DNA from 3 places in the Kitasatospora sp. NPDC088351 genome. Region 1 is predicted to be linked to each of the others. Evidence: riboswitches for the same ligand, from Rfam matches in the RefSeq annotation. Region 1 holds a riboswitch; each other region holds the start of a gene.
What was found. A riboswitch is a leader RNA that binds a small molecule or an ion and turns the genes downstream of it on or off. The one in region 1 is predicted to bind cyclic di-AMP.
Positions count from the first base shown of each region.

Region 2: it holds a riboswitch for cyclic di-AMP, as region 1 does, so the genes downstream of both, AB0P06_RS11910 (transglycosylase family protein) here and AB0P06_RS25145 (M23 family metallopeptidase) in region 1, are expected to answer to the same signal.
Region 3: it holds a riboswitch for cyclic di-AMP, as region 1 does, so the genes downstream of both, AB0P06_RS20205 (LysM peptidoglycan-binding domain-containing M23 family metallopeptidase) here and AB0P06_RS25145 (M23 family metallopeptidase) in region 1, are expected to answer to the same signal.

Region 1 is NZ_JBFBIL010000040.1:31,937-41,399, reverse strand. It holds gene AB0P06_RS25185 (cytochrome P450) at 1-605, opposite strand, end outside; gene AB0P06_RS25180 (ATP/GTP-binding protein) at 602-1,228, opposite strand; gene AB0P06_RS25175 (DUF742 domain-containing protein) at 1,206-1,553, opposite strand; gene AB0P06_RS25170 (roadblock/LC7 domain-containing protein) at 1,550-1,963, opposite strand; gene AB0P06_RS25165 (sensor histidine kinase) at 1,947-3,266, opposite strand; gene AB0P06_RS25160 (TetR-like C-terminal domain-containing protein) at 3,550-4,119, opposite strand; gene AB0P06_RS25155 (alpha/beta hydrolase) at 4,179-5,006, opposite strand; gene AB0P06_RS25150 (YiaA/YiaB family inner membrane protein) at 5,140-5,430, opposite strand; cyclic di-AMP (ydaO/yuaA leader) riboswitch at 5,676-5,834, shown strand; gene AB0P06_RS25145 (M23 family metallopeptidase) at 5,847-6,707, shown strand; gene AB0P06_RS25140 (hypothetical protein) at 6,773-7,648, opposite strand; gene AB0P06_RS25135 (GNAT family protein) at 7,711-8,319, shown strand; gene AB0P06_RS25130 (sensor domain-containing protein) at 8,432-9,223, shown strand; gene AB0P06_RS25125 (hypothetical protein) at 9,338-9,463, shown strand, end outside.
Region 2 is NZ_JBFBIL010000011.1:151,882-161,344, reverse strand. It holds gene AB0P06_RS11930 (Ppx/GppA phosphatase family protein) at 1-152, opposite strand, end outside; gene AB0P06_RS11925 (DUF501 domain-containing protein) at 149-826, opposite strand; gene AB0P06_RS11920 (septum formation initiator family protein) at 798-1,280, opposite strand; gene eno (phosphopyruvate hydratase) at 1,420-2,706, opposite strand; gene AB0P06_RS11910 (transglycosylase family protein) at 2,950-3,840, opposite strand; cyclic di-AMP (ydaO/yuaA leader) riboswitch at 3,846-4,017, opposite strand; gene AB0P06_RS11905 (cytochrome P450) at 4,242-5,510, opposite strand; gene AB0P06_RS11900 (SDR family NAD(P)-dependent oxidoreductase) at 5,667-6,089, shown strand; gene AB0P06_RS11895 (MazG family protein) at 6,136-7,155, opposite strand; gene AB0P06_RS11890 (hypothetical protein) at 7,244-7,840, opposite strand; partial or broken gene AB0P06_RS11885 (phosphatase PAP2 family protein) at 8,038-8,721, shown strand; gene AB0P06_RS11880 (response regulator transcription factor) at 8,812-9,463, opposite strand, start outside.
Region 3 is NZ_JBFBIL010000027.1:55,589-65,051, reverse strand. It holds gene AB0P06_RS20220 (ATP-binding domain-containing protein) at 1-1,336, opposite strand, end outside; gene purB (adenylosuccinate lyase) at 1,455-2,885, shown strand; gene AB0P06_RS20210 (MFS transporter) at 2,927-4,471, opposite strand; cyclic di-AMP (ydaO/yuaA leader) riboswitch at 4,783-4,941, shown strand; gene AB0P06_RS20205 (LysM peptidoglycan-binding domain-containing M23 family metallopeptidase) at 4,945-5,913, shown strand; gene AB0P06_RS20200 (DUF2470 domain-containing protein) at 6,150-6,881, opposite strand; gene AB0P06_RS20195 (MFS transporter) at 7,051-8,262, shown strand; gene AB0P06_RS20190 (RidA family protein) at 8,336-8,761, opposite strand; gene AB0P06_RS20185 (IclR family transcriptional regulator) at 8,791-9,463, opposite strand, start outside.

The DNA.
Region 1 (9,463 bases):
CCGGCCTCGGCGGGCAGGCCGAGCAGCTGGGTGAAGACCAGCAGCGGCAGCCGGCGGGCGTACTGGGCGATCAGGTCGGCGGTGCCGTCCGGTCCCCAGCTGTCGATCAGGGCGTTGGCGGCGGCCTCGGTGGTCTCGCGCAGCTGGCGGTGGTCGATCTGGGCGAGGGTGTCGGCGACGGCGGCCCGCAGCCGCTGGTGCTCGGCGCCGTCCAGGTTGAGCAGGGTGGGCCGCCACGAGGTCATCGGCAGCAGCCGTGAGTCGGGGGCGAGCCGGCCCTCGGCGGGGACCTTCCAGCGGCGCGAGTCCTTGGAGAACAGCGCTTCGTTGCGGGTGAGTTCGAGCAGCTCGGCGTAGCCGATCACCAGCCAGGCCTCGACCCCGGGCTCCAGCTCGATCGGCGCGACCGGGCCGTACCGGGCGCGCATCCGGGAGTAGTGGCCGTGCGGGTCGTCGGCGACGGCGGCGCCGTACAACGGGGTGGGCGGGACTCCCGCGGGGATGCCGCCGCCCCCCGCGACGTGCATCGGGCAGCCCGGCGGGGGCCCGGCCTGCGAAGGCCCGGGGGAGGCCGGAACGGCCCTGCCGGGATCGGGAGTCGTCATCGCTGGAGCTCCAGTACGGCGGTGGAGTGCAGATGGTCGACGAAGTCGATCAGCAGGTCGTAGGCGGCCCGCCGGTCGCGTGCGTCGCAGTACAGGATCGGCACCTCGGGCAGCAGGTCGAGGGCGGAGCGCAGCTCGTCCTCGGGGTAACTCGGCGTGCCAGGGAAGGTGTTGACCGCCACCGCGAACGGGATGCGCTGCTCCTCCAGCCGGCCGAGCACGTCGAAGCTCTCGTCCGGGCGGCGCAGGTCGACCATGGCGATGGCGCCGAGCGCGCCGCGCGACAGGTCGTCCCAGAGCGGCCAGAACCGCTGCTGCCCGGGGGTGCCGAAGAGGTACAGGGCGAGCCGGGCGTTGAGCGTGATCCGGCCGAAGTCCAGGGCGACGGTGGTGGTGGTCTTGTCGCCGCGCCCGGTGAGGTCGTCGATGCCGCTGCTGGCGGCCGTCATGGTCTCCTCGGTGCGCAGCGGGGTGATCTCACTGAGCGAGCCGACCAGGGTGGTCTTGCCCACCCCGAACGGGCCGGTGACCAGGATCTTCACCGCGCCCTGGACCGAGGACGGCAGGTACTGCGGCTCGGCGGGCAGGTCGGCCGGGGCTTCAGCGGAGTTGGCGGAGGCCAACGAGCACCTCTTCCAGAAGGGTTGTGGGCAGGCGTTCGGCCTGCGGTACGGGTGGGAGCACCTGGACGGCGCCGAGGTCCCAGAGGTCGCCGACCAGCACCTTGACGACGCCGAGCGGCAGGGCGAGGTGGGCGGCGACCTCGGCGACCGAGAGCAGTCTGCGGCAGAGGTCCAGGATGCGCTGGTGCTCGCGGTTGAGCAGCGCGTCCTCGGGGAGTTCGGGTCGGTCGGGTAACGCGCTGACCAGGCTCTCGATGGCGAGTGCGGCCCGGGTGGGCCGGCTGCGGCCACCGGTGATCACATAGGGCCGGACCGGCCCGCTCACCGCTGTCCCCCCGCCGCGTGGTCGACGCGCGGCGGGCTGGTGAGGTGGCTGCCGATCCGTTCGACCAGGACCTGCATCTGGTAGGCGACCAGACCGGCGTCCACGGCCTCGCCGGTCACCACGGCCAGATGGGCGCCGGCTCCGGCGGCGACGATGAAGAGGTACCCGCCGCCGTACTCGATGATGATCTGGCGGGTGGCGCTGCCCTGGCCGCCGAAGCCCTGGGCGACCCCGCGGGCCAGGGACTGCAGGCCCGAGCAGGCGGCGGCGAGCCGCTCGGCGTCCTCACGCACGATGCCCGCGCTGCGGCCGATCTCCAGGCCGTCGTTGGACACCACGACGGCGTGCTGGACCTCGGGGACGGAGATGATGTCGGCGAGCAGCCAGCCGAGATCAGGGGTGGTGGTCATGGAACTCTCCGGAGCGCTGGGGAAGTCGGGGGGAAACGGGAAGGGAAGGGTCGGGCTGTGCCTGGGCCTGGACCCGGGCCCGGACCGCCGAGCGGCCGCTGGCGGTGCCGGCCTGGAACATCGCCATGAACGCCTGCGCCTCCCGGGCCGAGCGGTACGGAGGCGTGGGCGGGGGCGTGGGGGCGGTGCCCTGGGCGGTGCGGTTGCCGCGGTCGCGCCGGTGGCTCCGGCGGGGCAGGGGCGGCGGGGTGGGACCGGCCTCGGGGAGCGGACCGGCCGGCGGGGTCTCCAGCAGCGGGTGCACGGAGCCGTGCCCGGAGCCGTGCACGGACGGGTACGGGTACGGGGGAGGCACGGCCTGGCGGGGGCCGGCCGTGAACGCCCGGTCGTCCGGGCCCAGGCCCGGGACGGTCGGCGGCAGCGGTTCGGTGAGCAGCGCGTTCGGCAGCAGCACCACCACCCGCACCCCGCCGTACGGTGACGGCGCCGAGCTGAGGGTGACCCGGAAGCCGTACTGCTCGGCGAGCCGGCCGACCGCCGCGAGACCCAACTGCGGTACCTCGCCGAGGCGGGAGACCTCCAGCGAGGTGCCGCCGGCCAGGGCGGAGGCCGCCTTGGCGACGGCCTGCTCGGGCATGCCGACGCCGCCGTCGTCGATCTCGACGACGGCGCCGTTGTGCACCGGCATCAGGGTGACGAACACCTGGGTGCTGGGCGGGGAGTAGCGGGTGGCGTTGTCCAGCAGCTCGGCCACGGCGTGGATCAGCGCCTCGGCGGCGGCGCCGACCACGGCGGTCTCGATCCGGCTGCGGACCACCACCCGCTGGAAGGGCAGGATGCGCGACTGGGCGCCGCGCACCACGTCCTCCAGGGAGACGGGCTCGGGCCAGTGCCGTCCGGCCCTGGCGCCGCAGAGGACGGCCAGCGTCTGGGCGAGCCGGGCCTGTTGGGCGGCGGCGTGGTCCGCCTTGAGCAGGCCTTCCAGCAGCGCCGGGTCGTCGTGGGTGCGCTCCATCTCGTCCAGCAGGGCCTGCTGGTCGTGGGCCATGACGAGGATCCGGCGGGCCACGCTGAGGAAGGCCCGCTGGGTGGAGGCGTTGAGCTCCTGCTCCTGCTGGACGGCGGCCAGTTCGGAGCCGCGCCGGGACAGTTCGGCGTCGAGCCGCTCCGTCAGCCGGGCGATGTCGCGCCGCTGCTGGTCGGCGCGGCGGCGCTGGGTGGCGGAGACCGCGCGGTAGCGGGCGGCGGCCACGAGGGCGAGGGCGGCGATTACGCCGGTTGCCGTTGCACACCACTGAGTCATCGTCACGCCGCGAATTCTAGGGTGATGATCCTACGAAGGTGTGAACGGATCTCGCCAAGTGACTGGATCTCGTCAATATCCCGTCAATACGGCGTCAATCAGACGTCCTTCGGGCCCGATCGGCCAGGTGGCGGGCGGTGCGGGGCGGTGCGGGGCGGTCGGACGGGACCGGCTGGGAGCGGGCCGGGTACGGGCTGGGCGCGGGCCGGGGCATCGTGCGGGTGCGAACGGGCGGGTCGGGGGTGGTGCGGAGCGGGGCCGTCCGCCCCCGCGGACGGCCCCGTCAGGCCTTCGGCCAGTCGCGGAGGCCGCTGGTGAGGACCGCGATCAGACGGTCCTGGGTGACCGAGAGGTCCTCCGCGAGCTGGAAGCCACCGCCGATGGAGAGCGAGGCGAAGCCATGGGCCACCGAGCGGACGGTGCGGGCGGCGTGGATCGCCTCGGGGCCGTCCAGCCCGTACTCGCGGAGCACCGCGACGATCACCCCGACCAGCCGGCCGGCCGCCCGGGTCAGGTCGTCGTCCGGCCGGGGGGCCTGCGGCAGCGCGTTGTAGCGGTGCGGGTGCTCGGTGGCGTAGGCGTGGTAGGCCCGCAGGACGGCGGCCACCGCGTCGCCGCCGCCGCGGCCGAGGGCGGCCTCGGCGAGGCGGTCGGCCAGTTCCTCGGTGACCCGGACGGCGACCAGCCGGCGCAGCTCGGCGAGGCCGCCGCTGACGTGCTTGTACAGCGAGGGGGTGGCCACGCCGGCCCGGCCGGCGACGGCGGCCAGGGTGAGGGCCTCGGGGCCCTGCTCGTCGATGAGGGCGAGGGCGTGGCCGACGACCTGGTCGGGGGTCAGTCCTACTCGGGGCATGCGCGGTCTCCGGGGGTTCGTGGGGCGGGGCAGGGGGCGTGTGGTGCGGGGGCCGGGGCTCAGGAGAGTTCGGCGAGGAAGGGCAGCAGCGCGTCGGCGGTGGCCTGCGGGTGGTCGGCCATCGGGTAGTGCCCGGCGCCCTCGATCATCACCTTGCGGGCCCCGAGCGCGGCCGTCTGCCGGTCGGCGACCAGCTCCGGGTTCGGGAAGTCGGGGTCCTTGGCGCCCATCACGACCAGCGCCGGGCACCGCACCGCGGCGGTCCAGCCGACCGGCGACGAGTCCCCGCGGAGCTGGCCCCGGACGGCGGTCCGGCGGCCGGGCGTGCGCAGCGCGGCGACCAGGCCGTCCACGTAGGCGTCGAAGTCGGCCGGCTTGGCGGTCGGGAACGCCATCTTGCGGTGGTAGAGGCCCCAGGAGGCGGGGACGTAGGTCAGCAGCGGGCCCATCAGGCCGAACACGGCGCGCTGCATCAGGTTCGGCGGCGGGTTCTCGACGAAGGCGTTCAGCAGGACGATCCCGGCGACCCGCTCGGGTGCGTCCCCGGCGGCCTTGACCACGGTGGCGCCGGTGTACGAGTTGCCGGCCAGCACGGCGCTCCGGATGCCGAGGTGGTCGAGCAGGGCGATGACGTCGGTGGCGACCGCGGCGGGCGAGTAGTCGTCCCAGGCGATCGAGGACTCGCCGAAGCCGCGCAGGTCCATGGTGATCACCCGGCGGCCGGCGGCCACCAGCAGCGGTCGCAGGTGCCGGTACGCGGCCCGGCTGTCGAGCATCCCGGGGAGCAGGACGACCGGGGTGCCGTCGCCCCGCCCGGTGTCGTCGAAGGCCAGCCGGCCGCCGGGGACGTCGAGGTACTGGGTGGTGGGGGTGGTGATGCCGGACATCGTGGGTCTCCTCGGGCCGCCGGGGCGTGTCATCGGCGGTGCTGCCGATAGCCATAAAGCTAAGGCTAATAGCCTTAGCCGTCAAGCTATCGATGTGCGACGGCTTCGGAGGTGCCCGTTCCGTGGTGCCCGCTCAGATCCCTTCCACCTTGAACGGGTCGTGCTCGCTGAGCAGCTTCTCCAGCCGGGCCTGGTCCACCCGGGTGACGATCTCGCTGGTCTCCTGCTTGTCCCGGACCACCTTGGCCAGGGTGAACGAGGAGGTGACGGTGTAGAGCAGGCCGAGTCCGAGGAAGGCCCTGGTCCACCCCCCGACCGGGAGGTAGGCGATCCCGATCGCGAGGGCGGCGGCGGACAGGGCGAAGGAGAGCACGGCCTGGACGTGGTACGCGGCCGTGGTGCGGGACTGCATCGGTGCGTTCATGGCGTCAGGATGGCGGCGCCCCGAGCGGACGCACATGAGTAGAACTACTCAAATGGGGGGTCGTTCGTTGACGTCCAATCACGTTCGGTAGTGTCAGTTGTCGTCAATCGTCCCAAAACGCCCATCGGGTCGCGTGGTGCCCGTGCTGTATCCGGTTGTCCCGAACGGATGGCTTGGAATCAGGGGCGCCTAGGATTAACGTTTGATAACGCAGCGCGGTTGTCAACGCCGTACCCAGACGGCACCGTGCGCCGTCGCCTAATCCCGACGACCCGCCCCCGGGCAGGTCAGGGAGCCGGGGAACCACGTTCCTTGGGGTGAATCGGCCGGGCCCAGGCCCAGCCGTAGGAGACCTTCCTGCTCCGAACCCGTCAGCTAACCCGGTAGGCGCGAAGGAAGGAAAGGAGCGCGCCTCCGTGGCGTCGACGTACTCTCCGGCACACCTGCCCGGCTCCGCCGCCGGCACCCAGCTGCTCGACCACCCGCGGCCCGCCGCCCACGAGGGCGGCTACGGCGGCCCCGCGGACGAGACCGGCCCGCAGCCCGCCGACGCCAACCGGCACCGGATGCCGCGCCAGGCCCGCGGCACCGCTCCACTGCTCGGCGTCACCGCCGTGGCCGCCACCCTCGGCGCCACCGGCTTCGCCTCCGCCACCCCGGCCGCCGCGCCGGCCATCGAGGCCCCGGACGAGACCCCGGTCGCCCTCTCCGCCGACCCCGGCCTCGCGCTCGCCGCCCGCATCCAGCAGCAGGCCGACAGCCAGCGCACCGCCGCCGAGGAGAACGCCCGCGTCCAGGCCGCCCAGGAGGCCGAGGCCAAGCGCGCCGCCCAGCAGGCGGAGGCCAAGCGGGCCGCCGAGGAGGCCGAGAGGGCCAAGCTCGCCGCCATCAACCTGCCGGTGCGCGACTACAACCTCTCCGCCCACTACGGCCAGAGCGCCTCCTACTGGGCCCACCTGCACACCGGCCTGGACTTCGCGGCCTCCACCGGTACCCCGGTCTACGCCGTCGGCCAGGGCACCATCACCTCGGCCGGCTGGTCCGGCTCGTACGGCTACCGGATCGTCGAGACGCTGCCCGACGGCACCGAGATCTGGTACTGCCACCTCTCCTCGATCATCAAGGGCACCGGCAAGGTCGTCCCCGGCCAGCAGATCGGCAAGGTCGGCGCCACCGGCAACGTCACCGGCCCGCACCTGCACCTGGAGGTCCGCCCCGGCGGCGGTGCCCCGGTCGACCCGGAGACCTGGTTCGAGCAGCGCGGCATCACCCCCTGACGCCCCGGAGGTGCCCCGGTCCGAGCAGCGGCCGGGGCACCTCCGCGTTCCAGGACCCGGAGGGCTCAGGCCCCGTCGGGCAGCCCGGCCAGGTACGCGTCGATCTCCTCCTGCCCCGGCTCCGGCGCCAGGTCCGGGAACTCCGCCACCAGCAGCCGCGGCAGCCCCGGCACCGTCCACCGGCCGGCCAGCTCCAGCGCCGCCTCGGCGGCCGCCTCCTCGAACGCCCCGAAGTCCCCGGTCAGCTCGTCCGGCATCGGCCGGCCGAGCGCGGTCAGCTCCGCCAGGTTGCGGTAGCTGCGCCGCATCAGGCCCTGCTCCAGCAGCCGCCGGGCGCCGTCGGTGGCCATCCCGACCGTGAGCACCCGGGCCGGGCCCCAGCCCTCACCGGCCGTCTCGTCCACCCAGCCGGCCGGCTCCAGCGCCGCGAACGCGGCCAGCCGGTCCTCCTCCGCCAGCTCCCGGAACCCCTCCAGCCAGGCCCGCACCGCCGCCTCGTCCGCGACGTCCACCCCGTAGGCGTGCAGCAGCAGCGTGTACAGCCGGGGCCAGGTCACCAGGTCCGCCCGCCGCAGCAGGCCGGCCGCCACCTCGCCCTGCCACTCGGCCTCCGCGTGCAGCCGCTCCTGCCGCTTGGCGTTCAGCCGCTTCGCCGCCCGCTGGCGGTCGATCAGCAGCCGCACCGCCTCGCCGTACGCCAGCGGATCCTCCTCCGGCGCGGGCTGGACGTACAGGTAGAGCCGCTCGACGAGCAACTGCTCCACGGCGTTCGAGGTCAGCTCCGGCCAGCCGTCGTGCATCCTGCCCTCGCCCAGCTCCAGCAGCGCCAGCACCGTCCGCAGCGGCTCCTCGGCCACCGGCGCGCGGCCCTCCGCCTCCGCCCAGGCGAGCAGTTCGGCGGCCTTGGTGCGCGGGGCGAGCCGCAGGTCTTCGTCTTCCATAGCCTCGACGGTAGCCGCTGGCCGCCCACCGGACGGACCGGGCCGGAGTAGGGTCGACGGACATGGTCCCCGTACGACTCACCGGCCCCCGGCTGGCCATTCGCGAGTTCCACCACACCCCGGGCGACATCGACGCGCTGTACGCCGTCTTCGGCGACCCGGTCGCCACCCGCCACCTCCCCTTCGGACCGTACGACCGGGAGAGCTGTGCCGATCAGGTGGCGCAGTACCTGGAGGAGGCCCTGCGGGACGAACGCACGGTCTACCGGCTCGCCGTCACCCTGCGCGCGGACGGCACCGACTCCGCCGACCCCGCCGACGAGGGCGCCCCGATCGGCAGCGCCGCCCTCACCCTCGGGGAGCACCGCTCCGCCGTCCTCGGCTACGCGCTGCGCCCCGACACCTGGGGCCACGGCTACGCGGGCGAGATCACCGGGCTGCTCTGCGACCTCGCGTTCGGGACGCTCGGCGTGCACCGGCTGGCCGCCCGGGTCGACGTCGACAACACCGCCTCCAGCCGGGTGCTCACCCGGGCCGGGTTCCAGCTGGAGGGCCGGATCCGGCACGACCTCCACCTGCGGGACACCTGGTACGACTCCTTCCAGTACTCCCTGCTGGCGGACGAGTGGGCGGGGGCCGGGACCGGGGCGGGGCAGCGGGCGGGGGGTTAACCCCACCCCTTGTTCGGCGGGGGGCCGGATGTCCACCGGGCCCGCGCTTTGACAGGGTTGAGGAGTCAGCAGGACACGCCCCCACCACAGAACCGAGGACCGAGGCCCGGCCATGAGCAGCAGCCACAGCATGCAGCGCGGTGCGTACGACCGCGAGGACAGCCGCGACTCCCACGGTTCCGGCGACGCCTACGGGACCTACGGCACCGACGAGGCCGACCCGAAGCACCGGCCCGCCCGGGCCCGCCGGACCGAGGAGCCGCCGTACGTCTGGCGGGCGCCGTTCTCCTCCTACACCTACAAGGAGATCGGCTTCACGCTCAGCGGACTGCCGGTCGCCATCGTGGGCTTCGCCTTCGCCGTCACGCTCTTCGCCCTGGGCCTGGGAACCTTCGTCACCGTCCTCGGCCTGCCGGTGCTGGCCGCGCTGACCAGCGGCGCCCGCGGCTTCGGCCGGCTGGAGCGGGCCCGGACGCTCAGCATGCTGGCCCTGGACGTGCCGGGCCCGGCGCCGGTGCGGCGTGCCCGGCCGGGCAGCTGGGGCGCCGTCACCGCGCGGCTGGCGGACGCGGCCGGGTGGAAGGCCGTGCTGTACCAGGTGGTGATGCTGCCGTGGGCGGTCTTCAGCTTCACGATGTCGCTGGTGTTCCTGCTGGTCGGCTGGTCCCTGACGCTCTACCCGCTCTACCACTGGGTCTTCCCGACCTACACCGACTGGCCCGGCTACCGGCTTTTCAACTTCTACGACAGCCACGGCGTCGAGCACGTCTACTACGTCCAGTCGCCGCTGCAGATCGCCGGGGTCTCGCTGCTCGGGCTGCTGTTCGTCTTCCTCACCCCGCAGCTGGTGCGCGGCCTGACCAACGTCAACCGGCTCGCCGTCCGGGGCCTGCTCGGCCGCTGAGCCCGCCTCGCCGGCAGGCCGCCCGGCCCGCTGCCGCCACCCCGGAGCCGCCCGGCCCCGTTCGTGCCCGGTCCCCCGGATGCGGACGGGGCCGGGCCGTGTTCGGATGGCCGGGTGGCCGCCGCCGAGCTCCCCGACCCGGCCGACCTCGCCGACCCGCGGAGGTCCACCGACCCCGCCGCCGCCGGAATCCTGATCACCTCCCGCCCGCTGGACGAGTACTGCGGGCTCTTCGGCCTC
Region 2 (9,463 bases), on a different contig from region 1:
CGTCCTGTCCGGTCCACGCCCTGGCCCAGCCGGTTGATGACCATCCGGCGGTCGAGGTCGGTGATCTCCCCGGTCTCCGGGTCCAGGTCGGCGACCAGCAGCCGGATCGAGTTGGTGCCGCAGTCGATCGCGGCGACCCGGGTGACGCTCATGCGCCGGCCTCCCGGTCGTCCTGGCCGGCCTCCTCGGCGGCGCGCTTCTTCGCGGCGCGCTCCTCGGCCTTCCGCTGCTTGGCGGCGATCACGGCCTCGTGGTCGTGCTCCTTGGCGCGGTTGCGCGCGACCCGCCCACCGGCGGCCTCGACCTCGTCGGCGGAGACGCACGGGCCCTTGGCCCACCAGTCCTCCAGCATGCCGATCGCCTCGTCACCGAGCGGGTTGACGCCCGGTCCGGCCGCCAGCGAGTGGCCGACCAGTACGTGCAGGCACTTCACCCGGTCCGGCATGCCGCCGGCGCTCGGGAAGCCCTCCAGCACCTCGATGGCGTCCCGGCGGGCGATGTAGTCCTCGTGCGCCTTCTGGTAGGCGGCGGCCAGCTCCGGGTCCTCGGCGAGCCGGGCGGTCTGCTCCTTCATCACGCCGTCCGCCTCCAGGGTGCCGATCAGCGAGGCGGCCTTGGGGCAGGTCAGGTAGTACAGGGTCGGGAACGGCGTGCCGTCCGCGAGCCGGGGGGCCGTCTCCACGACGTCCGGGTTGCCGCAGGGGCAGCGGTGTGCGACCGCGCGCAGTCCGCGCGGGACCCGGCCGAGCTGCGCGGCGATGGCCGCGACGTCGGAGTCGGAGACGGTGGGGTGGTTCTCAGTGGTCATGGGGGGAGCTGTCTCCAGCGAGGGCGGGGGCGGGTGGAGAGGGCGGGGCCAGGGCGGCGGTGTCGGCTGTGTCGGCGGCGTCGACCGAGTCCCAGACGCTGGCGTACCAGGGCTTGGCCGCCGTCACCGGGCCGTGGGCCGCGCCCTCGGAGGGGGCGGGCGAGCTGACGGAGGACTTGGTGGCGCCCTGGCCGGCCGGGTCCACCGCGATGTACGGGGTCTCCCCCGGCATCGCGTAGTGCAGCCGGGCGCGGGCCTGCGCCTTGACGTACTCCGGGTCCTGCCAGCGGGCCTTCTCCCGGCGCAGCTGCTCGACCTGCTGCCGGGTGTGCTCGGCCTTCGCCCGCTGGGCGGAGATCTCGGAGCGCTGGGAGATGAACTGGCGGGTCGGGTAGGCGAGGATCGCCACCAGCGAGCAGAGCACCAGGACGAGGACGGTCGCCCGGCTCGTGAACCGGGGACGGGCCGCCAAGCCCGGAATCCTCCAGCCTGCCATCTCCCGATTCCCCTCCTGGTCGCGACGGTGCCCCGCCGTCCACCCTACGGGGTGAACGGCGGGGCACCGGTCAGGCGTGCGCTACCGGACGGCCGAGGGACCGGGCCGGAAGGGCTCAGCCCTCGTGCTTGAAGCGCGGGAAGGCGCCGCGGCCGGCGTACTCGGCGGCGTCGTCGAGGATCTCCTCGATGCGCAGCAGCTGGTTGTACTTGGCGACGCGCTCGGAGCGGGCCGGGGCGCCGGTCTTGATCTGGCCGCAGTTGGTGGCGACGGCCAGGTCGGCGATGGTGACGTCCTCGGTCTCACCGGAGCGGTGCGACATCATGCAGCGGTAGCCGTTGCGCTGGGCCAGCTCGACGGCGTCCAGGGTCTCGGTCAGCGAGCCGATCTGGTTCACCTTCACCAGCAGCGCGTTGGCGGTGGCGGTCTCGATGCCCTTGGCCAGGCGGACCGGGTTGGTGACGAACAGGTCGTCGCCGACCAGCTGGACCTTGTCGCCCAGCTTGACGGTCATGGCCTTCCAGCCGTCCCAGTCCGACTCGTCCAGCGGGTCCTCGATGGAGACCAGCGGGTAGGCGGCGACCAGCTCGGCGTAGTACTCGATGAGCTCGTTGGCCGAGAGCGCCTTGCCCTCGAACTGGTAGGCGCCGTCCTCGTGGAACTCGGAGGCGGCGACGTCCAGGGCGAGCGCGATGTCCTTGCCGGGGACGTAGCCGGCCTTCTGGATGGCCTCGACGATGAGGTCCAGGGCCTCGCGGTTGCTGTCCAGGTTCGGCGCGAAGCCGCCCTCGTCACCGAGGCCGGTGGACAGGCCGCGCTCCTTCAGCACGCCCTTGAGGGTGTGGTAGACCTCGACGCCCCAGCGGACGGCCTCGGAGAAGGACTCCGCGCCGATCGGGGCGATCATGAACTCCTGGATGTCGACGTTGGAGTCCGCGTGCGAGCCGCCGTTGAGGATGTTCATCATCGGGACCGGCAGGACGTGCGCGTTCGGGCCGCCCAGGTAGCGGAACAGCGGCAGGTCGCTGGCCTCGGCGGCGGCGTGCGCGACGGCCAGCGAGACGCCCAGGATGGCGTTGGCGCCGAGCGAGGACTTGTCCGGGGTGGCGTCCAGGTCGAGCATGGCCTGGTCGATCAGGCGCTGCTCGGTGGCGTCGTAGCCGACCAGCTCCGGGCCGATCTGCTCGATGACGGCCAGAACGGCCTTCTCCACGCCCTTGCCGAAGTAGCGGTTCTTGTCACCGTCGCGAAGCTCCAGCGCCTCGAAGGCGCCGGTCGAGGCACCCGACGGGACAGCGGCACGGCCGGTGCTGCCGTCGTCGAGGCCGACCTCGACCTCGACCGTGGGGTTCCCACGCGAGTCGAGAATCTCACGGGCTACGACGACATCGATGGACGGCACGAGGCATCTCCTAGCGGAAGCAGGGGTCCGGCTGACGGTGATGATGTCGGCGGGACGATTGCGGAGTCGTTACGACCAGAGCCTAACCGCACGGGCTCTCAGGGCCACGCTGACCTCGGTCCCGTCTCAGCGTGTGGCCTGCCTACCCACCGGTAGTTCACCTGGTTGCCCCATGGACGGGGCCGGAAGCGGGCGAAGGGGGCCGAATCCGGCCCCCTTCGCCCGCTGTCGCCTGTGCGGGACTCAGCCGAGGGTGAGCACCTGGCCGGGGACGATCAGGTTCGGGTTGCCGCCGACGGTGCCGCGGTTGCCGTCGTACAGCGCCTGCCAGCCGCCGGAGACGCCCTGGGCGGCGGCGATGGTGGACAGCGTGTCGCCGGACTGGACGGTGTAGCCGTGACCGCTCTTCGGCGCGGCGGCCGGGGCGCTCTGGGCGGCCGCCGGGCGGAAGTCCTGGCTCGCGGCCTGGCCGGCGTACTGCTGGTAGACGCTCTGGTGGCTGGTCCAGTACCAGGCGCCGTTGTTCTGGTACCAGTACACCTTCGCGTCGGCGTCCCAGCCAGCCTTGCCGGAGAAGCCCGGGGCCTGGGTGTTCTGCTGCGCGGGCTGGGCGGGCTTCGCGGCCGGCTGCGGGGCCTGCTGCTGGACGGGCTTCTGCGCGGGCTTCTGGGCCTGCTGCTGAACCGGCTTCGGCTGGGCCGGCTTCGGCGTGGCGGGCTTGGCGGCGGCGGAGGTGTCGACCGCGGCCGGGGCGCCGCCCTTGGTCAGGCCGGCCTTCTGGGAGCAGACCGGCCAGGCGCCCGGCCCCTGCGAGGCGAGGACCTTCTCCGCGACCGAGATCTGCTGGGCCTTGCTGGCCTGGTTGGCCTGCGCGGCGTACGCGTTGCCGCCGTACGCCTTCCAGGTGCTGGAGGTGAACTGCAGGCCGCCGTAGAAGCCGTTGCCCGTGTTGATGCTCCAGTTGCCGCCGCTCTCGCACTGGGCGACCGCGTCCCAGGTGGAGGCGGGGGCGGCCGAGGCACCGGAGGCGGTGAGGAGCGGCATCGCGAGTCCGACGCCGGCCACACCGGCGACGGCGATGGCCTTCTCGGCCTGGGTACGACGACGGTGACGGCCAGTTCCAACGAACAGCATGAAGATGTCCCTCTCCGCACGCCTGCGAGGTGAGCTGTCGGGTTCGGACCGGGAGGTGGCCCGGCCGCGTCACGCGGAACGTCTCGGCCCGCGCGGGCGGCTTCACCCCAAGCCGTGGGGGACGGCAACAAACCTGGTTCCCCCGCCCCTGCCCAAGGGTTCTGGTCGATTTCCCGTGACGCGGCGGGCAGGATTCGGCGTCCCGCGCACGAGGTCCGCAGCAGCGGACTCCAGGGAGGTTAGACAGATCATCACATCAATCACAAGCTCATATCGCCCACATCACACATAAATTACGGCCCGTGGTCATGCGCCTACCAACCGAGGTGCTATGTCCGGTTTAATGGTGATTCAGGCCACGTGGAGCGGGTCGACGGCACCCGACTGACGCGCCGGAAACCTCAGTCGACGGTCTCGGACGACGGCCTCTCCGGGGTGAATTCGACCGGCAGTTCACGAAGTCCACGCATGATCAGACCACCGCGCCACCGCAGATTCTCCGGGCTTTCGGCAAGCCGCAGATCGGGCAGCCGGGAGAGCAGCGTGGCCAGTGCGGCCCGGCCCTCCAACCGGGCCAGCGGGGCGCCGATGCAGTAGTGGATGCCGTGCCCGAAGCCGAGGTGCGGGTTGTCCGTCCGGGCCAGGTCGAGGGTGTTCTCGTCGGAGAACCGCGCCGGGTCCCGGTCCGCCGCCGCGAGCACCACCAGCACCGGGTCGCCGACCGGGATGTCCACCCCGCCGATGGTCAGCGGGGTGGTGGCGAAGCGCCAGGTGGCCAGCTCCACCGGGCCGTCGTAGCGCAGGAGTTCCTCGATGCCGGTCTCCAGCAGCGCGGTCTCGCCGCGGACGATCGAGTCCTGCAGCAGGGCCCGCTGGCCGGGGTTGCGCAGCAGCGCGTAGGTGCCGTTGCCGATCAGGTTGACGGTCGTCTCGAAGCCGGCGAAGAGCAGGATGAAGGCCATCGCCGCGGCCTCGTTCTCGGTCAGGTGCTCGCCGTGGTCACTGGCCCGGATCAGACCGGAGATCAGGTCGTCGCCGAGGTCGGCCCGCTTGCGGTGGATCAGCTCCAGCAGATACGCCCGCATCTTCCGTACCGCGCGCCCGACGCCACCGCGCTGACCGCCGCCGTGGCGGATCATCATGCCCGCCCAGTCCCGGAAGTCGTCCTGGTCCTCGGACGGCACGCCGAGCAGGTCGCAGATCGCGTAGATGGGCAGCGGGAAGGCGAACTCGTGGATCAGGTCCGCCGAGCCGCGCTCCGCGAAGCCGTCGATCAGCCGGTCGGTGAGCTGCTGCACCCGCGGCTCGAACTCGGCCACCCGGCGCGGCGTGAACGCCTTCGACACCAGCCGGCGCAGCCGGGTGTGGTCCGGCGGGTCGATGTTCAGCAGGTGCGTCATCAGATCGGCCTGCCGCTCCCCCGGAATGCCCACCCGGCCGGTGCGGTGCGCCTGCCCGCTGTGGTGGGCGGGGTTCTTGGAGAGCCTGCCGTCGGCGAGCGCCTGCCGCGCGTCCGCGTACCTGGTCACCAGCCAGGCCTCCACCCCGCTCGGCAGGGTGGTGCGGTGCACCGGCGCGTGCTCGCGCAGCCACGCGTACGCGGGGTACGGGTCGGCGGCGAACTCCCACGTGAAAAGCGGCGGGCGGGCGGAATCGGGCTGAACTGGCATGGGACGACCGTATCCGGTGGGTAAGTCCGGCCCGGCAGGCGTGAGCCTGGTCACCTGAGGGGTAATCCCTGTTGCGGAGGGTCAGGACGTGCCTACGATCCTCCAACGAAAAAATGTGGGCGACGGTGCGGTGCCGTCCACTGGAAGGAGCGCACCATGCGGGTAGCCGGGGCAGTCGTGGTCATCGCCGTACTCGACGGCGGGTCGGGTGCCGACCTCGCCCGCCGCTTCACCTCCGCCGGCGCCTCCGGGGTGCTCGTCGCCGACCTGCGGGTCGGCATCGCCGAGGACCTCGCCGCCGAGCTCGACCGGCCGGGCTGCCCGGTCGTCGGCGTCTGCGGCGACATCCACCGCCCGAGCGACATCGCCGCCCTGGTCGACACCGCCGAGAAGCACCTCGGCCCGATCGACCTGTTCTGTGTGGCCGGTCCGGACGGCGAGCGGATCATCTCGCTCGCCGAGCTGCCCGACCACCTCGACCTGGAACGGCTCGCCGAGCTGCTCGCCCTGGTCGGCGAGGCGATCGGTGAGGTCGTCCCGCCGCAGCGCCGGCCGGTGGAGAGCGTCCAGCCCGTCTGACCCCTGCCGGGACTGCCCGGGCAGCCGGCCGCCCGGGCAGTCCCGGCTACTCGGGCTTCAGCCCCTCGGCCGCGCGCACCGCGTCCCGGTAGCCGCGCGCCGCCGCCCGCAGCGCGGCGTCCACGTCCACCCCCGCGTCGTGCGCCCGCTGCGCCACCGCGAGCAGCAGCCTGCCCGCCGACTCCGCCGTGAGCTCGGCGGGCAGCTCGTACGGCTCGTCCGGCACGCCCGTGAAGCCCGCCCGGCGCGCCCGCGACACCAGCTTCGCCGCGTACGCCAGCGCGGGCAGCCCGGCCGGCACGCCGTCCAGCACCGACTCGCGCTCGGACTTCTCGGCGGCCTTCAGCTGCTCCCAGTTCGCCTCCACCTCGGCGGCGCCCTCGGCCTCGACGTCCCCGAACACATGCGGGTGGCGGTACATCAGCTTCTCGACGATGTCCCCGGCCACGTCGTCCACCGAGAACGGGTCGGTGGGGTGCTCCTCGGCGATCCGGGAGTGGAAGAAGACCTGGAGAAGGACGTCCCCCAGCTCCTCGCGCAGGGTGTCGCGGTCCCCCTCCTCGATCGCCTCGACCAGCTCGTACGCCTCCTCCACCAGGTACTTCACCAGACTGGCGTGGGTCTGCTCGGCGTCCCAGGGGCAGCCGCCGGGCGAGCGGAGGCGGTCCATCACGGAGACCAGGTCGAGCAGCCGGGCGCCCGGCAGGTCGTACGAGCCGGGCAGCACCTCGATCTCCGGCACCTCGCCCGCGTGCTCGACCGCGAGACGCGCCAGCGCGTCGGTCAGGCCAGGGTCGCCGTCCGGGCCGCCCAGCCAGACCGTCGGGCCCGCGCCGGGCGCCGGCTCGGTCAGCAGCCGGGCGAGGGCCGGCGCCGAGCCGGCCGGCACGAGGTCCACCTCGACCCCGGCCTGGCGCACCGCGGCCAGCTGGGGGTGGTCGGCGTCGGCCGCCAGCACGCGCCCGGCCGTGCGCAGCGCCTCCCAGGCGGGCCAGGCCAGCAGGCCGGGGGCCACCCGGTGGGTGGTGGTGAGCAGGATCAGCTTCGCGGGCGGAGGATTCGTCACCCTCCGAACCTACCCGGCCCCGGTGGCCCGCCGCGTCCCGGTTTCGGGCGGCGGGGCGGCGGGGCGGCGGGGCGGGGCGGGGCGGGCCCTACCGGGCCAGCCAGGGCGGGGCGTCGGGGAGCAGCACCGCCCGCTCCGCGTCCCAACCGCCGTAGCGGGGGTTGACCCGCAGGTGGAGCGTGGTGGCGGCATCGGCCAGCGCCCGGCGGACGGTGGCGTCGCCCGCCGGGGTACCGGCGTCCTGCCCGGCCGCGGCGGCGAGGCCGCGGATACCCAGCTGCCGCCGGTAGTAGGCGTCGGCCCCGGCCGCCGGGACGCCGCGCGCGACCAGCACCCGGGCCAGCGGACCGGCACCGCCGTACCGGCCCTCCTCCGCAGCCCGGACCGCCGCGACCTCGGCGCCGCCGACGGCCAGGCCGCGGTCGGCCACCGCCCGGGCGACCACCGCGTCGAGCACCAGGTCCGCGACGGCCCGCCGCACCAGCCCGTCCGCCTGCTGCCGGACGTCCGTCGACGCACCGCCGGACGCGGCCCGCAGCTGCGTCACCCGGGCCTCCACCGCGCCGACCGGGATCCGCCGGCCGTCCAGGACCACCGCCGTACCCGCCGTCAGGCCGTCGCTCCCGCAGGCGGCCAGCGCCGAGACGGCGAGCAGGACACCCGCGGCGGCGGTCCGACGGTGCATGGCTGGTCTCCGGGGGTGGCGGCGGGCCCGGCCGGGCGTTTCCCCGAGGGTAGGGCGGCCGTGCGCCCGACGCGCGGACCGTGGCCCGAACGGCTCAGCGGAGCGGGAGCCCGGCTGTCAACCCTGACGATCGTCCAGGGTCCCGTCTGACTTTCGGGCCGGGCCTCCGGCGTCGGCCGCTCCTACCGTCGGTGAGCATGAGGAGAACGGTCAGGACGTACACGACCACGACGGGAACGGCCGCCGCCGACACGGCCAGGACGACGGGTGCGACGGGTGCGAGAGTGGCGTCGGCGGTGGCCCTGCTGGGGGCGGGCGCCGGCGTGGTCGGGTGGCTCGCCCCGGCGGGCGGCGGCGAGGAGGCACCGGCCCGGGTGGTCGGCGGCCCGTCCGCCACGGGCTACCGGCGGGTGGTCGAGGCGGTCGCCGACGCACCGCACTGGCTGGGCTCGCTGATGGAGCCCGCCACCGAGGCCGGGCTGCTGGTGCTCGGTCTGCTGCTGGCGCTCCGCTGGTGGACGGCGCGCGGTCGGCGCGCCGCCGGACCGGTCGCGGGGGTCGTGCTCACCGGCCTCGGCACGGTGCTCGCGTACGGCACCAGCGAGGTGCTGAAGCTGATCGTCGACGAGGAGCGGCCCTGCCGTGCGCTGCCCGGGGTGCCGGCCGTCGCCGAGTGCCCGCCGCCGGGCGACTGGTCCTTCCCCAGTAACCACGCGACCCTGGCCGTCGCCCTGGCCACCGGCCTGGTGCTGCTGCGGCCGCGCTGGGCCCTGCTCGTCATACCCGTCGGCGGCGCCACGGCCGCGCTGCGGGTGGCGGCCGGGGTGCACTACCCGCACGACGTGGCCGCCGGGGCCGCCCTGGGCGCCACCGTCACGGCGGCGGTGGTCGTCGCGCTGCTCCCGCTCGCCACCGGGGCGGTGTCCGCGCTGGGCGGCGTGCCGTTGCTGGGGCCGCTGCTGCTGGCGCCGTCAGTCGCGCGGGCCACCCGCGCACGAACCGCCGACGGTCAGGCCGGCCTCGTGCGCGAGGACGGCGGCGGCCGCGCGGTTGGCCACGCCGAGCCGGGCCAGGATGGAGCTCACATGGGCCTTCACGGTGCCTTCCACCACGCCGATCCGGCGGGCGATCTGACCGTTGGACAGCCCGGCGGCGATCAGCGTCAGCACGTCGCGTTCCCGGACGGTCAGCCCGGCCACCTGGTCCCGGGCGGCGGTCCGGCGGTCGGCGGGCCCGCCCGCACCGCCCGCGGCGAGATGGGCGACCACCCGCGCGGCCACCTGGGGTGAGAGGTAGGCGGCGCCGTCCGCCACCGCCCGGACGCCGGCGATCAGTTCCTCCGGCTCGCCGGACTTGATCAGGAAGCCGTTGGCGCCGCCGCCGAGGGCCCGCAGGATGTAGTCGTCCTCGCCGAAGGTCGTCAGGATGACGATCCCGGTGGCGGCGCCGGTCCGGCGGATCTCGGCGGCGGCGGTGAGACCGTCCGCTCCGGGCATCCGGATGTCCAGCACCACGACGTCCGGCCGGTGCCGCCGGACCAGTTCGACGGCGTCCCGGCCGTCCCCGGTCTCGGCGACGATCTCGATGCCCGGGTCGGTGCTGAGCACCGCGCGCACTCCGGCC
Region 3 (9,463 bases), on a different contig from region 1:
GGCCGGGGGTGGCGGCGGTCAGCAGGGCCCGGTCGGTGAGCAGCCGTTCGACCAGGCCCTCGGGGGTCAGCTTCGGCCAGAGCGCGCCCAGCGCGGCCCGGACGTCCGGCCGCTCCCACAGCTCGCGCGGGGCGTAGCGGGCCTCCTCCTCGTCGTACTGGCGGCCGAGGACGAGCGCCTGGGCGACGGCGAGGGCGTCCAGCAGGGTGCGCAGGAAGAACCCGCGGGCCCGGTTGTGCGGCAGCCGCAGGCCGCGGGCGGCCGCGCGGGCTTCGGCGCAGACCCGGTGCGACAGACGCAGCCCGTCGCCGAGGTCGAGTCCGTCGGCGGGCGCCGACTGGTGGGCCCGGACGGCGCGTTGGAGGACGTCGGCCATCCAGGGGCCGCCCTTGGCGACGGCGGTGGCGGGGGTGTCGGAGGCCGTGGCGTCGACACCGGGGAAGAGCCCGCCGACGGTGCAGAGCACCACCTCGGTCTCGCCGAGCGCGGGCAGGACCTGGTCGATGTAGCGCAGGAAGGCCGGGCTGGGGCCGACGACCAGCACGCCGCGCCGCTCCAGCACCGCGCGGTGCGTGTACAGCAGGTAGGCGGCGCGGTGCAGGGCGGCGACGGTCTTGCCGGTGCCGGGGCCGCCCTGGACGACCAGGGCGCCGGAGAGCGGGGCGCGGATCACCCGGTCCTGCTCGGTCTGGATGGTGGCCACCGCGGTGCCCATCCGGCCGGTGCGCTCGCGGCCCAGCGCGGCCAGCAGGGCGGCCTCGCCGACCAGGGTGCGCCGGCCCTCCTCGCCGAGGCCGGCCAGGTCTAGGGCCTCGTCGTCCAGGCCGGTGACGGTGCGGTCGCGGGTGTGCAGATGGCGGCGGCGCACCACGGTGCCGGGGTCGGCCGGGGTGGCGGTGTAGAAGGGGCGGGCGGCGGGGGCGCGCCAGTCCAGCAGCAGCGGCTCGTACTCCTCGTCGGTCAGTCCGGTGCGGCCGATGTGGTGAACGGTGCCGTCGCGTGCGTCGAGCCGGCCGAAGCAGAGGCCGCGTTCGACGGCGTCCAGCCGGGCGCACCGGCGGGCGGCCTCGGTGGCACGGACCTCGCGCTCCAGCCTGGCCTGGTGGGTACCGCCGGCGCCGGCCTGGGCGAGGACGCCGTCCAGGGTGCGGCGGGTCTCCTCCCGGACGGTGTCCAGCCGGGCGTACAGCCGGGTGAGGCAGGCCTGTTCGGTGCGCAGGGCCTCGGCGAGCGCCTCGGCCGCCGACGGCTCCGGGGGTACGGCAGGGTTCGCCGCCGGTTCCGGATGTGCTGGTGCTCCCGGGCGGGCTGTCGGTTCCGCTGGAAATTCGTCCATCGATGTGGTATCCTTGCGGTGAGGAGTTTGTAGTGCCTCTAATTTTCCGTGCTCAAGTGACCCAGCCTACCCGATGCGCGGCCGTTCCGGCTGACCTCGGCTGTTAGGCTTGCGAAGCGTGAGCGCGAAGCCCCAGATCCCCAATGTCCTGGCCTCCCGGTACGCCTCGGCGACCCTGGCCCAGCTGTGGTCCCCCGAGCACAAGGTGGTCCTCGAGCGCCACCTGTGGCTCGCCGTCCTGAAGGCCCAGCAGGACCTCGGTGTCGAGGTGCCCGCCACCGCCGTCGCCGACTACGAGCGCGTGGTCGACCAGGTCGACCTCGGCTCCATCGCCGCCCGTGAGCGGATCACCCGCCACGACGTGAAGGCCCGGATCGAGGAGTTCAGCGAGCTCGCCGGTCACGAGCAGATCCACAAGGGGATGACCTCCCGGGATCTGACCGAGAACGTCGAGCAGCTGCAGATCCGCCAGTCGCTGGAGCACGTGCGGGACCGCACGGTGGCCGTCCTGGTCCGCCTCGGCCGTCTCTCCGCCCAGCACGCCGAGCTGGTCATGGCCGGCCGTTCGCACAACGTGGCCGCGCAGGCCACCACCCTGGGCAAGCGCTTCGCGACCGTCGCCGACGAGCTGCTGGTCGCCTTCAGCCGCCTGGAGGAGCTGATCGCCCGCTACCCGCTGCGCGGGATCAAGGGCCCGGTCGGCACCGCCCAGGACATGCTGGACCTGCTCGGCGGCGACACCGACAAGCTCGCCGAGCTGGAGCGCCGGGTGGCCGGCCACCTCGGCTTCCAGAACGTGCTGACCAGCGTCGGCCAGGTCTACCCGCGCTCGCTGGACTTCGAGGTGCTCACCGCCCTCGTCCAGCTCTCCGCCGCGCCCTCCAGCCTGGCCAAGACCATCCGTCTGATGGCCGGCCACGAGCTGGTCACCGAGGGCTTCAAGGAGGGCCAGGTCGGCTCCTCCGCGATGCCGCACAAGATGAACACCCGCTCCTGCGAGCGCGTCAACGGCCTGGCCGTCATCCTGCGCGGCTACGCCTCGATGACCGCCGAGCTGGGCGGCGACCAGTGGAACGAGGGCGACGTCTCCTGCTCGGTGGTCCGCCGGGTCGCGCTGCCGGACGCCTTCTTCGCCTTCGACGGCCTGCTGGAGACCTTCCTGACCGTCCTCGACGAGTTCGGCGCCTTCCCGGCCGTGATCGAGGCCGAGCTGGACCGCTACCTGCCGTTCCTGGCCACCACCAAGGTGCTGATGGGCGCGGTGCGGGCGGGCGTCGGCCGGGAGACCGGGCACGAGGTCATCAAGGAGCACGCCGTCGCCTCCGCGCTGGCGATGCGGGCCGGCGCCCGGGAGAACGAGCTGCTGGACCGGCTGGCCGCCGACGAGCGGATCCCGCTGGACCGGGCCGCCCTGGACGCGCTGCTCGCCGACCGGCTCTCCTTCACCGGTGCGGCCGGCGCCCAGGTCGCCGAGGTGGTCCGCCGGGTCGAGGCCGTCGCGGCCGCGTACCCGGAGGCCGCCAAGTACGCGCCGGGCGACATCCTCTGACGCCCCGTCTGCACTGACGCCGCGCCTGCGCCGGTGTGCCGTCAGTTCGCCGAGGGCCCTGCCGCCGTTCCGGTGGCGGGGCCCTCGGCCGTTCCGGCGTCGACGTGGCCCGGGTCGAGCGGCGGGGCGTTGGTGCCGCAGGACCACTGGCAGTCCGGCTCGGCCACCGGGCGGTGGTCCTCGGGGGCCAGCACATTGCCCCGGACGGTGGTGACGGCCACCAGCGCGCCGGCGACCAGCAGCCCGGCGCAGATCAGCATCGCGGTGTGGAAGGCCGAGTCCACCGAGGCGGGCACCCGGTAGGCCTCGCCGCTGAGACCGGCCAGGGCGGGCAGGGCGGCGACCGCGAGCAGGCCGGCGGCCCGGGCGGCGGCGTTGTTGACACCGCTGGCGATGCCCGCGTGCCGGACCTCCACCGCCGCCAGCACCGTGGCGGTCAGCGGCGCGACCAGCAGCACCATCCCGCAGCCCAGCACGGTGACGGCGGGCAGCACGTCCGCCCAGTACGAGGCGCCGGGGCCGATCCGCAGCATCAGCAGCACACCGCCCGCGCAGAGCAGCGGACCCACGGTGAGCGGCAGCCGCGGGCCGATCCGCTTGCCGAGCCGCCCGGCGCGTGCCGACAGGGCCAGCATCAGGACGGTGACCGGGATCAGGGACAGCCCGGAGACCAGCGGGGAGAACCCGGAGACCGTCTGCAACTGCACCACCAGGAGGAAGAACACTCCGCTGAAGGCCGCGTACACGCAGAGGGTGACCAGGTTCACCGCGGTGAACAGCCGGGAGGAGAAGAGGCCGAGCGGCAGCATCGGCTCCGGGCTGCGGCGCTCCACCGAGACGAAGGCCGCCCCCAGCAGCAGGCCGGCCACGCCGGTCACCCAGACGGACGCGGACACCCCTCCACCGGCCGCCGTCAGCGCGTAGGTGATCGCGCCCAGGGTCAGGGCGGCGAGCAGTGCGCCGAGGACGTCGAACCGGCCGGTCGCACTCTCGTCCCGGCTCTCCGGCACGTGCCGGGCCGCCACCGCGACCACCAGGACGGCGAGCGGGACGTTCAGCAGGAAGATCCACCGCCAGCCGGGGCCGTCCACCAGCCAGCCGCCGAGGAACGGCCCGACCGCGGCCGACACCCCGCCGAGGCCGGACCAGAGGCCGACCGCCGCCGAGCGGTCGTCCGGGTGGAAGACGGCCTGGAGCATCGCCAGTGAGCCGGGGGTGAGCAGGGCGCCGCCGATGCCCTGCACGGCGCGGGCGATGACCAGCACGCCGATGGTGGGCGCGGCGGCGCAGGCCGCCGAGGCGACGGCGAACCAGACCACGCCGATCAGGAACACCCGGCGGCGGCCGTAGCGGTCGCCGAGCGCGCCGCCGAGCAGGATCAGCCCGGCCAGGGTCAGCAGATAGGCGTTGAGCGTCCATTGCAGGGCGGCGAGGGGGGCGCCCAGATCGGCGCCGATCCGGGGCAGGGCGACGTTCACCACGGTGCCGTCGAGCATCGCCATGCTGGAGCCGAGCACCGTCGCCAGTAGTACCCAGCGACCCTGCGCGGTGCCCAGGCGCAGGGTGCCGGCCTCGGAGGTGGCCACCGCCCGATCGTGCGCCCCGCGGGCCGACGTGACAAGGGTCACCGGGGGGTGTGTCGGCGAATGGCATTCCGTAGGTGATCGCGTGCGTACTGACGCGAATATCGGCGGAGTGTCGCCGGGCGGTCGCTCCAGGTCAATGGATTGTGTGCGTACCGTGCAGCCGATCATTCGGAGTGTCACGACGCCTCGGGGCTTTGTGGTGACTTCACGTGATCGACATTGCTTAGCCCGTACGGATGGGTTTTAGTTCAGCGACCGCCCGGCCACGGCCCGGGCGGCCACCGGGTGGAACGCCTAGTCCTGCCGCTGCCCGGTGGTGCGAACTGAACTCTGTACGGCAGGAGCGGGGGACCCAAAGGTAAGTCGCCGGACCGGAATTCACGGTCCGGCTTGGGGTGAAGCCGCATTGCGGCCGGGCAACTCCAGCCCGAACCCGACAGCTCACCTCGTAGGCGTCGGAGAGGAAATCTTCCATGCCCGCACAGGCTCGTCGTATCGCCCTGCCCCGCGCCGCCCGCATCGGTATCGCCACCGCCGTCACCGGCGCCGCTTTCGCCCTTCCGCTGGTGACCGCGATCAGCGCCCAGGCCCACACCGCGCCGGCCGCGAAGCCCCGGCAGAGCAACTCCTCGACCGCCGACGCCGCCCCGGCCGCCGCCCCGCAGCAGGCCGCCCCGGCCGCCGCGCCGGTCGAGCAGAGCTACCAGGTCGTCGGCGGGGACACCCTGTCGAAGATCGCCGACGCCAAGCAGGTCGAGGGTGGCTGGCAGGCGCTGTACGAGCAGAACCGCTCGGTCGTCGGTGCCAACCCGAACCTGATCTTCCCGGGCCAGAAGCTCGCGCTCGGCGCCAAGGCCGCCGCTCCGGCCGAGGCCGCCAAGCTGGCCGCCCCGGTTGCTCCGGCCGCTCCGGCCGCCGCGCCGAAGCCGGTTCAGACCGCCAAGCCGGTCAAGCCCGCCCCGCAGACCCCGGTCCAGACCAAGATCGAGGTCGCCAAGCCCGCCACCCCGGCCCCGGTTACCGTGGCCGGCGTCGCCAGCTACGTCTCCCCGGTCGCCAGCCCGAAGCTCGGCACCGCCTACGGCGTGGCCGGCTCGATGTGGTCCTCCGGCCACCACACCGGCGCCGACTTCGTCGTCTCCACCGGCACCCCGCTGCGCGCCGTCGCGGGCGGCACCGTGGTGAAGGCCGGCAACGGCGGCGCCTACGGCAACGAGGTCGAGATCAAGCTCGCCGACGGCAAGTACGCCCAGTACGCGCACCTGTCCTCGATCGGCGTCAGGATCGGCCAGACCGTCACCGCCGGCCAGCAGATCGGCCTTTCGGGCGCGACCGGCAACGTGACCGGCCCGCACCTGCACTTCGAGATCCGCACCGGTGCGGGGTACGGCACGGACGTCAACCCGATCGCCTACCTGCGGGCGCACGGCGTCGCCATCTGATCGGGCATCAGAACCACCGCTGGGTGCGGGGCGTACGGCCACTCGGGATGGTCATGTCGGGTGACCGCTCGACCGGGTGATCGCCGCACCGACAGTGGCACCCTGGGCGCGGGACACGCCCAGTCGGCCGGCCCGGCTCGCGAGAAATCCTCTCGCGAGCCGGGCTGGCCGTTTTCGTTTTACGTGACGCCAAGGGAAGTTGACGTCTGGTCAGCCCAGTTGACCGGTGGCCTGGTTCAGATCCGGTGGGCGGGCAGCGCGCGGTGTGCGGCGGTCAGCAGCTGGTGTACCCGGTGGCCGAACTCGTCCGCGTCCCGGGCGGGTTCGGGGAAGACCAGACGGACGTCGCGATGGCCGTGCGGGTGGTCCAGGCGCAGCACCAGGCCGTACCGGTCGAGGGCCAGCGGGCGGATCCCGGGCCGCTCGGTGAGTAGGTCCGGGTCGAGCAGGCGGGTGAGCACGGCGAGCGCGTCCGGGTGGTCGTCGGCGAGGTGGGTGAGCAGGCCGGCCTCGTAGCGGGCGAGCGGGTCGGGCCCGGCGAGGGCGAGGTCGGCGCCGGTCAGCGCGGTGGTGCCGTACGGGGTGGAGAGGACGGCGTGTGCGACGTCCAGGCGCAGGTGGACGCCGAGCCCGTCGTCGGCGAGGTGGGCCAGGTGGAGCCGGCCGGCCAGGGAGAGCCGGCCGCGGACGCGGTCGCGGACGGCGACCGGGGCGATGTCGGTGAGGTCCAGGACGACGGCGAGCCCGTCCTGCGCGCGGGTGGCGGCGAGGGTGAGCGGCGCGTCGAGGGGGGCGTGGAGGCGCAGCCGGGAGCCCTGTACCGCGATCGGGGTGTCCAGCTCATGGTGCTCGCCGCAGGCGCGGATCACCACGGAGGAGGTGGCGGTGAGCAGACTGCAGACCCGTTCGGCGGCGGTGGGTTCGGGCGCCTCCGGCGCCTCGGGTGCCGTGGTGTCCACGGGGCTCATGGCTGACCTCCAGTAAGTTAGGTGAGCCTAACCTAATCGTGCCGAGGGGTACTGGCAAGCGTGGCGTATGTTCACCTAGGCAATATCCGGCGCTTGCAAGTATCTGGATGGTAGACGTATTGTCGGCGCTGGTAGTTGCACATGCAATCGTCTTGGAAAGCAGACTCTCATGCCCCTCGCGCTCCTGGCGCTGGCGATCAGCGCCTTCGGCATCGGCACCACCGAGTTCGTGATCATGGGCCTGCTGCCCGAGGTCGCCGGCGACTTCTCGGTGTCCATCCCCACCGCGGGCCTGCTCATCTCCGGCTACGCGCTCGGCGTCGTGGTGGGCGGACCGCTGCTCACCGTCCTCGGCACCCGGATCCCCCGCAAGGGGATGCTGCTGATGCTGATGGGCCTGTTCATCGCCGGAAACCTGGTCTCCGCCGTGGCGCCCGCCTTCGGCCTGCTGATGGTCGGCCGGATCCTCGCGGCCTTCGCGCACGGCGCGTTCTTCGGGATCGGCTCGGTGGTCGCGGCCGATCTGGTCGCCCCGCAGAAGCGGGCCGGCGCCATCGCCCTGATGTTCACCGGGCTCACCGCCGCCAACGTCCTCGGCGTGCCGATGGGCACCCTGCTCGGCCAGCACTTCGGCTGGCGGTCCACCTTCTACGTGGTCGCGGCGCTCGGCGTGATCGGGTTCGCCGGCATCGCCGCGCTGGTGCCCGTCCAGCGGCGCGCCGAGGGGGCCCGGCTCGGCCCGGAGCTGGCGGTCTTCCGCCGGCCGCAGATCTGGCTCGCGCTGACCATGACGGTGTTCGGCTGGGGTGGCATCTTCGCGATGTTCACCTACATCACGCCGATGATGACCGAGATGGCGGGCTTCGCCGACACCAGCGTCACCTGGCTGCTCTTCCTGTTCGGCATCGGGCTGTTCGTCGGCAACCTGCTCGGCGGCTGGTTCGCCGACCGCGCGCTGATGCGCAGCCTGTACGTGATCCTGGCGGTGCTGGCGGTGCTGCTGTTCGCCTTCACCTTCGCCTCGCACAGCAAGGCCGGCGCGATCATCACCATCCCGCTGATCGGCCTGTTCGGCTTCGCCACCGTCGCGCCGCTGCAGAAGCGGGTGATGGACCAGGCCGCCGGTGCGCCCACGCTGGCCTCGGCCGCCAACATCGCCGCGTTCAACCTGGGCAACGCGCTCTCCGCCTGGCTCGGCGGGCTGGTCATCTCCGCCGGGCTCGGCTACGACGCGCCGAACTGGGTCGGCGGGCTGCTCACCGTCGCCGCGCTGGGCGTCGCCCTGCTCTCCGGCACCCTGGAGCGGCGCGAGGCCAAGGGCGCCGCCCGGGTGGTGGCGCGCGGCGCGGCCGCCGAGCAGGCCGTCACCGCCGGCCGGTGACGGCGGACGAAAGCGCCGGGGCCCGGACGGCCGACTGGTCGTCCGGGCTCCGGCGCGTACCGCCTCGGGCGGCTCAGCCGATCACGGCCTGCGCGTCGATCTCGACCAGCATCGGCTCCTGCGGCAGCTCGACGAAGATCGTGGTGCGGCAGGGCTTCACCCCGCCGGCCTTGACGTTCTCGTCGATGAACTCGGCGTAGACCTCGTTCATCAGCGGGAAGTCGGCGCGCTTGGTCAGGTAGACGCGGAACATCACCACGTCCTCGATGGTGGCGCCGCCGGCCTCGACGATGGCCTTGACGTTCTCCAGCGTCCGCCGGGTCTGCGCCTTGACGTCGCCGTGGTACAGGTACTCGCCGGTGGCCGGGTCCTGCGGGCCCTGGCCGGAGACCTGCAGGATCGGGCCCTTGCGGACGCCCTGGGAGAACATCCAGGCCGGGGCGGGGGCGCCGTCGGTGCGGATCTCGGTCTTGCCGTTGACGGGCTGCTGGTCGCTCATGCGGTGCTTCCTCGGTTGGTGATGGTGGGTCAGGCGGTCGGGGCGGCCGGCCCGGCGTGCGGCGGCTGGCCGCAGTCGGCGGAGACGGCGCGGGTGGTGGCGAGCAGCTGCGGCAGCAGTTCGAGCACCTGCTCGTAGGGGAGCACGACGTCCGGGACGGAGATCGACGCGGCGGCGACCACCCGGCCGCTGGCGTCCCGGATCGGCGCGGCCACGCAGTTGATGAAGGCCTCGTGCTCGGCGTGGTCCTGCGCCCAGCCCTGGGCGGAGACCTTCTCCAGCTCGGCGAGCAGGGCCTCGGGGGTGGCCAGGGTGTGCGCGGTGTGCGGGATGAAGTCGATCCCGGCCACCACCCGGCGGCGCTCGGGCACCGGCAGGTCGGCGAGCAGCACTTTGGAGACGGCGGCGCTGTGCAGGGCGGCGCGCAGACCGATCCGGGAGTACATCCGCACCGGGTGGCGGGAGTCGTACTTGTCGATGTAGACCACCTCGCCGCCCTCGTACGCGGCCAGGTGGACGGTCTGACCGGTGGCCGCGTTCAGCCCGGCCAGGTGCGGCGCGGCGATCCGGCGGATCCCGCGCTGTTCCAGGGCGAGGCCGGAGAGGGCGAAGAGTCCGGCGCCCAGGTGGTAGCGGTAGGCCGGGTCCCGGTAGACGAAACGTTCCTCTTCGAGGCTCTGGAGCAGCCGCAGCACCGTGGTC